3 regions of the Pseudoalteromonas sp. Ld19 genome follow, and region 3 is predicted to be linked to each of the others. Evidence: predicted binding sites of a transcription regulator. Region 3 holds the regulator's gene; each other region holds the start of a gene.
The links. The regulator LexA, encoded in region 3, represses DNA repair genes until DNA is damaged. The targets are predictions, from matches to a motif close to TACTGTATNNNNATACAGTA.
Positions count from the first base shown of each region.

Region 1: ACJJVZ_RS08760 (exonuclease domain-containing protein) is a predicted target of LexA. The motif match lies at 1,289-1,308, and genes of this name have one in related genera.
Region 2: ACJJVZ_RS00595 (DUF4007 family protein) is a predicted target of LexA. The motif match lies at 1,295-1,314, and genes of this name have one in related genera.

Region 1 covers NZ_JBISHA010000018.1:208,679-210,960, reverse strand. The annotation lists gene ACJJVZ_RS08760 (exonuclease domain-containing protein) at 1-1,277, opposite strand, end outside; gene gloA (lactoylglutathione lyase) at 1,723-2,124, shown strand; gene ACJJVZ_RS08750 (DksA/TraR family C4-type zinc finger protein) at 2,155-2,282, opposite strand, start outside.
Region 2 covers NZ_JBISHA010000008.1:120,544-122,825, forward strand. The annotation lists gene ACJJVZ_RS00590 (hypothetical protein) at 1-282, opposite strand, end outside; gene ACJJVZ_RS00595 (DUF4007 family protein) at 275-1,210, opposite strand; gene ACJJVZ_RS00600 (hypothetical protein) at 1,423-2,282, shown strand, end outside.
Region 3 covers NZ_JBISHA010000016.1:36,204-38,485, forward strand. The annotation lists gene ACJJVZ_RS04510 (M12 family metallo-peptidase) at 1-456, opposite strand, end outside; gene lexA (transcriptional repressor LexA) at 755-1,369, shown strand; gene coxB (cytochrome c oxidase subunit II) at 1,968-2,282, shown strand, end outside.

The sequences.
Region 1 (2,282 bases), on a different contig from region 3:
ATTTGTGTTTGCTGCGCTTCATAAAAGTTACCAAGCCTTAATACCTGCGGATAAATGTCAAATTCGTTACAAGGCGGATAAGGCGACTCTATAAATAGCTCGTGCCAAAATACTAATCCAAATAAACTTTGCCAAAGCGTGTTTTCGGTATTAAATACATGCATACCTTGGCGAGTATAATAATCGTTTACGCCCTGCTCTACTTCACCTCGGTACAGTTCATCTATTTCGAGTACGCACTGAGTATCGGCAAGCATGGCACTTAAACGCGAACGTGTTTTTTTATTAAACTTACGCATTAAAAAATCGTCAGCAAAATACAGTAAATCATCAGTAAGTGGATTTTCGATAATGGCGTCTAATCGCGCTTTTACCCACTCTTTATTGCTAAGTCGGTATTGCTCTCTTATTTGAATTTCTTGTGCTTCACTATCATCCATGCAGGCTTCAAGTAAGCTAAAGGCAAGTTCGCTATCAACCCCTTTTAATTGTCGATAAAGCCTAACTAATAATTTATTTTTTAACGCAACCGCAATTGCACCATGCGCGACTTGCAATAAAACCTGCGACGCTAAAGCAACATAGTCGTTTTCATCTGTTATATTTTTAAATGTTAATCGGCAGCGATTTAATAAATAGTTTGATTGCGCTTCATTAAGTGTTTCAAAGCGCGATAAACTCTCACTGTGCCCTTCACGTGTCGCGGTTAAGCCTAAATCTCGCATTACAAACCGGTTTTGATGATTCACATCACCACGACTGAGCTTACCTGCAAATAAAAACTCAAAATACTCGTAAAAATCACTGCGGCTGTTAATAACATACTGGCTATAAAGCGGGGCAAGCTCTTGTGGGCAATCTTTAAAAAATGCACATGCAATATCCACTAGCCCGCCTTTAGCAGCGCTCTTTTTAAAGCTTATTTGTTCTGGGTAACTACTTAGTAACTCAACCAAGGAAGGTTTCGTTAAATGTGTTAAAAGCTGTGTATAGTGTAGCTCGTTTGGCTCAAATAAAATACCGGCCGTTTTTAGCGTATAGATAGCCTGATGCGGTGACGCTATTTCTTCATAATTGAGCGACTGCGCCTGTACTAGATAAGGCTTTCGTGAATATACACGCGCCAACATACACTGGCTTTGCTCATCAAGCTGGTTAATTTTAGCAATAAACACTTCATGTTTGGGTTCAAGCAAGTGTATACACTTGCTGGATACAAACTCAATAAGCTCTCTAAAATGCGCTAAATAGTATTTTGCTGGTAATTCTTTTTTCATAACATCGCCATAACTGTATATAAAAACAGTATCTAGTATTTACACGTATTATTCAATCTTAAAATTACAACGAATGCTGATTTACTATATCCGTTCGCCCTTTCGATATTGGCACCAATTAACGACCTAAAATTATTGTACTTTAGGAGCAACATAAACTTTCAACTGATGCAGCAAGAAAAAGCTTAAAATAAATTTGGTGCTAGCTTATATAGCGACTCCGATTGCTCGCGATCGATGATAAACACCGCCGTGCGGCTACGTCAAAACTAACTCACTATTTTTCTATGAGCTCAGCTCTGTTGATTACTGTATTATAAATAGCCATGCCTTTCTTACCTGTTTAACAAATCTGAAAGAATTTTTTCACAAGCCTACAAATTGGCGTACTGCACCTGTATTATTGAAAGCCTATGCAAATTTAACCACAAGCTAAGGTGCACAAATGCGTTTATTACATACCATGTTACGAGTTGCTGATTTGGACAAATCAATTGCGTTTTATACTCAAATATTGGGCATGAAAGAATTACGTCGCGCAGATAATGAAGAGTATCGTTACACCCTCGCGTTTTTAGGCTATGGGGATGAAAAAGATAACACAGTGCTGGAGCTAACCTACAACTGGGATATGCATAGCTACGACTTAGGCAATGCTTATGGTCATATCGCGATTGAGTTTGACGATATTTATAAAGCCTGTGCAGATATAAAAGCCGCAGGTGGTAATGTTAGCCGGGAGCCTAGCCCTGTAAAAGGTGGCACCACTGAAATAGCCTTTGTTAAAGACCCTGATGGCTATGCTATTGAGCTTATTCAGAAAAAAGAAAACATGAATCGTTTCTAGATTAATATAAAAAGGTGCTCAAGGCACCTTTTAACGTAATTGGCTGTCTTTACTACCACGTCGGTTAACCGTGCTAGCACCTGCTCTTTTGCGCTCAATAGTAGCTTGGCATTGAACACAATAGCGTACGCCAGGTAGTGCTAACCTTCGAGCTTGCG
Region 2 (2,282 bases), on a different contig from region 3:
ATTATTAAGCTTGTTTAAAGCGTAACTACGTTGTTCTGAATCTGTAGAAAGCAAGCAAGATAAAAATAAGGCTATAGTCGATTTACCAGAGCCATAAGGGCCCGTGATTGTATAGGCTCTTTGTGTACTGCCCTCAAACTCACGGCTTACAGTATCAAGTACATTAATAGCCGTTCCATGTACGATAAAGTCATCTATAAAGGGGGTTAGGTTAGCACTATCAACATCAATACGAGTGGAGCTTTTATATCGTTGATTTATTTCAATAATAGATTCAGACATTATATTTGCCGTAATAGTAATTTAAGTATTTGAAAGTATTGTTTTTTACTGAGTCAGATATATTTACTTGTCTTAGCCCTAATGAATCGACCCATGATATTTCTTTTTTAGTATGTTGCTGAGCTTCATCGAGTTTTTGCCCTAATCCAGATTCAGATAATCTAAATATTCGGCCAGGCGAACACGGTTTAGTAAGTAACGAATCAAAATCAACAGTGCTCACTTTTGATTCAGTTGTTTCTACTTTAAAGAATTCGAGTAACGCATAAATAAATACTTCAATAGGTAACTCAGGCCTTTCAGTTAAATTACTGACATAAAAAGAGCGGCCGTTATCTTGTACTAAATTAAGCTCAGCAAGAGGGGAAGTGAAGTGTTCTTCATCTATCTTCTTCGCTGTAGACTTAACCTTTTTACTGTACATATTTAAAAAACAATCCATGTCTTTTTTTATAGTAGTAATGTTACCTACTTCACTTTTAACAAGGCGTTTAGAATCTTCATAGCAATCATCAATTAATTTTGATTTTTCAAAATGCTGAACATTTGAATAATTAAAAAAGTATCGGTATGCAGTTAGGTGCTCATCATTAAAGTTTAACCAAAAGTGTAATAACCAAATAGAACCATGCAATTCGAGGTAAGGGTCTTTGCCGTTGTCACCAAACAAAAAGTGCCCTTTGTTTTTCGTCACATTATGAAGGGTTTTATTATTTTTTCTGTCGCTTTCAATAATGCCGCTCGACTCAGCCCAATACTGAATCGCTTTAACCATATTTTTACCAACGCCAAGTTCTACAATAGAATGACGAATACTTTCTTCGTCAGAACTTGAAAAATTACCATTTGAATTCAAATGATTAACCGCTTTGAATAGCCATCCATAGCGCAGAGGGAATGTGTCGTGACCTGTAAACTTTGCTTTCATCGCCTTAAGAGTTCCTCTGGAGAAATTGTCCAGTAGCAATGATATCTTGTTAAGTCAATTGATAAAAGCTATTTCTCTTATCTAAACTGTTTTTATGTACAGCATTTGTGTGATTTTTTTTGATTTAAATATTTGAGTGATTAATTTAGTATATTCATGGCGTTATATTAGGTATGTTAATATAAAAGTTTAGCATTGAGATAGGGATTGTTATGGTTTGGAAGCAAAATAAGTGGATTAAATATCTAGAAGGATATTGTCAGGGAAAGAATCAAATTCAAGATGAATATGTTAGAAAGGTTGCATCTAGCTTGGGTCTTGATGAGCCTTTGAATATACAATTTGAATGGCAAAAACAAATTACACAGCAGTTTGAATCCGAAGATGCTCAAGGAGTTATAATTCTTACAGGCACCGCTGGTGATGGAAAAACAAAGCTATGCAGAGATATTGTAAAACAAATCGATGGTGACTCTTTCGATGAGGATAAATGGAACGCTAAAAGCTATTTTTGTTCTTCAGAAAGGACGATTGTTAAGGATTTTTCAGAATTACAACATGAGAAGTCGTTAGTAATACAAGAGCTATTAAATGTTTTAGTAAATGGAGCTTCGAGTAAACCCATACTAATTGCTGTTAATGATGGAATTTTAGTCGAGGAGATCGACAATTTTATCTTAGACTCACAAAATGAAGAAACAGAAAAAAGAGCGATTCAGCTAAAAGAGATCATTGAGGATAAAATTAATCTTGGTTTTAGTAATTGTGAGCAACAAGATCTGATTAAGCTTATTAACTTATCTAAACTTAATGCCAAGGAAAATTTCTCTCTAATTTTAGACGAAATTATCAACCACCCTGGTTGGGAGGGCTGTAATTCATGTGAAGGGGCTATCGATGCTATTTGCCCAATTTACAACAAATATAACCTTTTAAAAACTCAGAGAAACATCAGAGATAATCTAAGTGATATCATTCTATTACTTCAGCTAAATAACGAACACTTTACAATTAGGGAGTTATTAAATTTAGCAACCAATACAATTTTGGCATCTACTCCAAAGGCTAAACA
Region 3 (2,282 bases):
AGCTATGTTGCTATTGCTAGATTGCTTATAATCGGGTGCATGCTCAGCAGGTTGTTTTGCTGGATCCAGTTCAATGAAGTTATGACCAGAGTGTTTATTTGGTTGTAATTTGTAAACATGTTCGCCTACTTTTACCGTACCAGAAATCCCTTTTTCCGATTTGATGAGTGTAACTTCGTCACCATCTAAGCTTTTACCAACCCAAATTAGACTACCTGTTGCTGATGAGCTTGTTGTGCTTTTAATAAACTCAATATTATTACCTTTAATAGGTAAGAAAAAAGCATCTGTGTTGCTGCTTAGTTCAAAAAGTGGTTGCCCAAATTGAGATTGAGTACTTGCTTGTGCAGTCATGCTTTGTGAAATGTTAGAGTATTGAACTTCAAAAAGTGGAACTTGAGCGTGCGTATAACCACTGAACAGTAGGCCAATAAATAATGGTGAGTATTTTTTCATTTTATAATCCTTTTGAATTTATTTTGTTCTTATAAAGTGTACATGTTAATAATCTGTTTTCAACCCATTAACATTGGGGTGTGTTTAACAAGGCTATTATTGTAAATATAAAAATACACTTGTTTAATTTATGTAACCAGACTTTGTTTTTGTAAGTGTGAAAGGGGGATTTATTAATTATGAAAAACAAACGCTATTAGCTGGTAATCGCATAGTTTGTTTAGCTTAATTTAAATTTGCGATTTTTATTTAACTGTATATACTCACAGTTAAATGTACTGTATGGAAAACCAGTTATATGCGACCATTAACGAAGCGCCAAGCTCAAATACTCGAATTAGTTAAAGTTTTTATTAAAGACACTGGTATGCCCCCTACACGTGCAGAGATTGCACAAACACTAGGTTTTAAAAGTGCCAATGCTGCAGAAGAGCATCTAAAAGCACTTGCAAAAAAAGGTGTTATTAAAATGAAGCCAGGCGCAAGCCGAGGTATTCAACTTGTTGAAGAAGAACCTGAGCAATTGGGTTTGCCTCTAATTGGCCGAGTAGCGGCCGGTGAGCCTATTTTGGCGCAAGAGCATGTTGAAAGTCATTGTAAAATTGATCCATTAATGTTTAAACCTGCTGCCGATTTTTTACTGCGCGTTAACGGTATGAGCATGAAAGATATAGGTATTATGGATGGCGACTTATTGGCGGTGTATAAAACTCAAGTTGCTGAAAATGGGCAAGTTGTAGTTGCACGTGTTGATGATGATGTAACTGTAAAGCGCTTTGAAAAAGCAGGTCGAAAAGTACTGCTGCATGCTGAAAATGATGATTTTTCAGCAATTGAAGTCGATTTAGAAAACGAATCTTTTAATATTGAAGGTTTGGCTGTTGGGGTTATTCGTAACGCTGATTGGATGTAATACCAATTTTAGTAAAAACATGATCATTTTAGCGCATTAAATAACTCACTAACTACGTTAAAAATTATTTATATAGAACAACTATGTATCATAATTTTAGCCTTGTTATTGAGCTACTTTCTTATCACTATAATAAATCACTAATTAATGCAGTGTTAAATTAGTGATTTTATAAATGCGTGCTTTTTAGTACGCATTTTTAGTTACAAGGCTCCTTACTAAACAATTTTTATTGCACTCCTCTTTTATCCCCTTATGTTATTTGTAACCCCTATCAAAACTCAGTTCGCATCATTTTAAAATTTTAAAAGTGACATGTTTTTTTGCTAATCCGTTAATATCATTTGTTTAATTTTCATACTAAAACTTGCTTGTTGGTTAATCTTTAGCTAATTATTAATGGGCTGGGCTAACAGTAACTCATTGTTTTTAGTTTTGAGAATACACATATTTACAATAAAACCTTGGTTAGCGCAGTGTAATACCTAATTGTTTAATAAGGACGAGGGTATTAATACAAAAATAAAAATAACGAATTGGCGTTTAAGCCGTATGCCTCTTCGCTTTGCACTCGCAACAGCATCAAAGGAGTCGTCACATGGGTAAATTGAGCTCTACCTTGTGGCTTATACTGTTTGTTTTTCCGCAGCAAGTATTGGCAAATAGCCAATTTAATATGCGTAAAGGCGTAACTGATATAAGTAATAATGTTTATCAGCTGCACATGACTATATTTTTCATATGTTGTGTGATTGGGGTAATCGTGTTTGCCATTATGTTTTGGGCACTCATTCATCACCGCAAATCTAAAGGAGCAGTGCCTGCTCAATTTCACGAAAGCACGAAAGTAGAAATACTTTGGACTGCTATTCCGTTTGTTATTTTAATTGCTATGGCTATACCGGCCACTAAA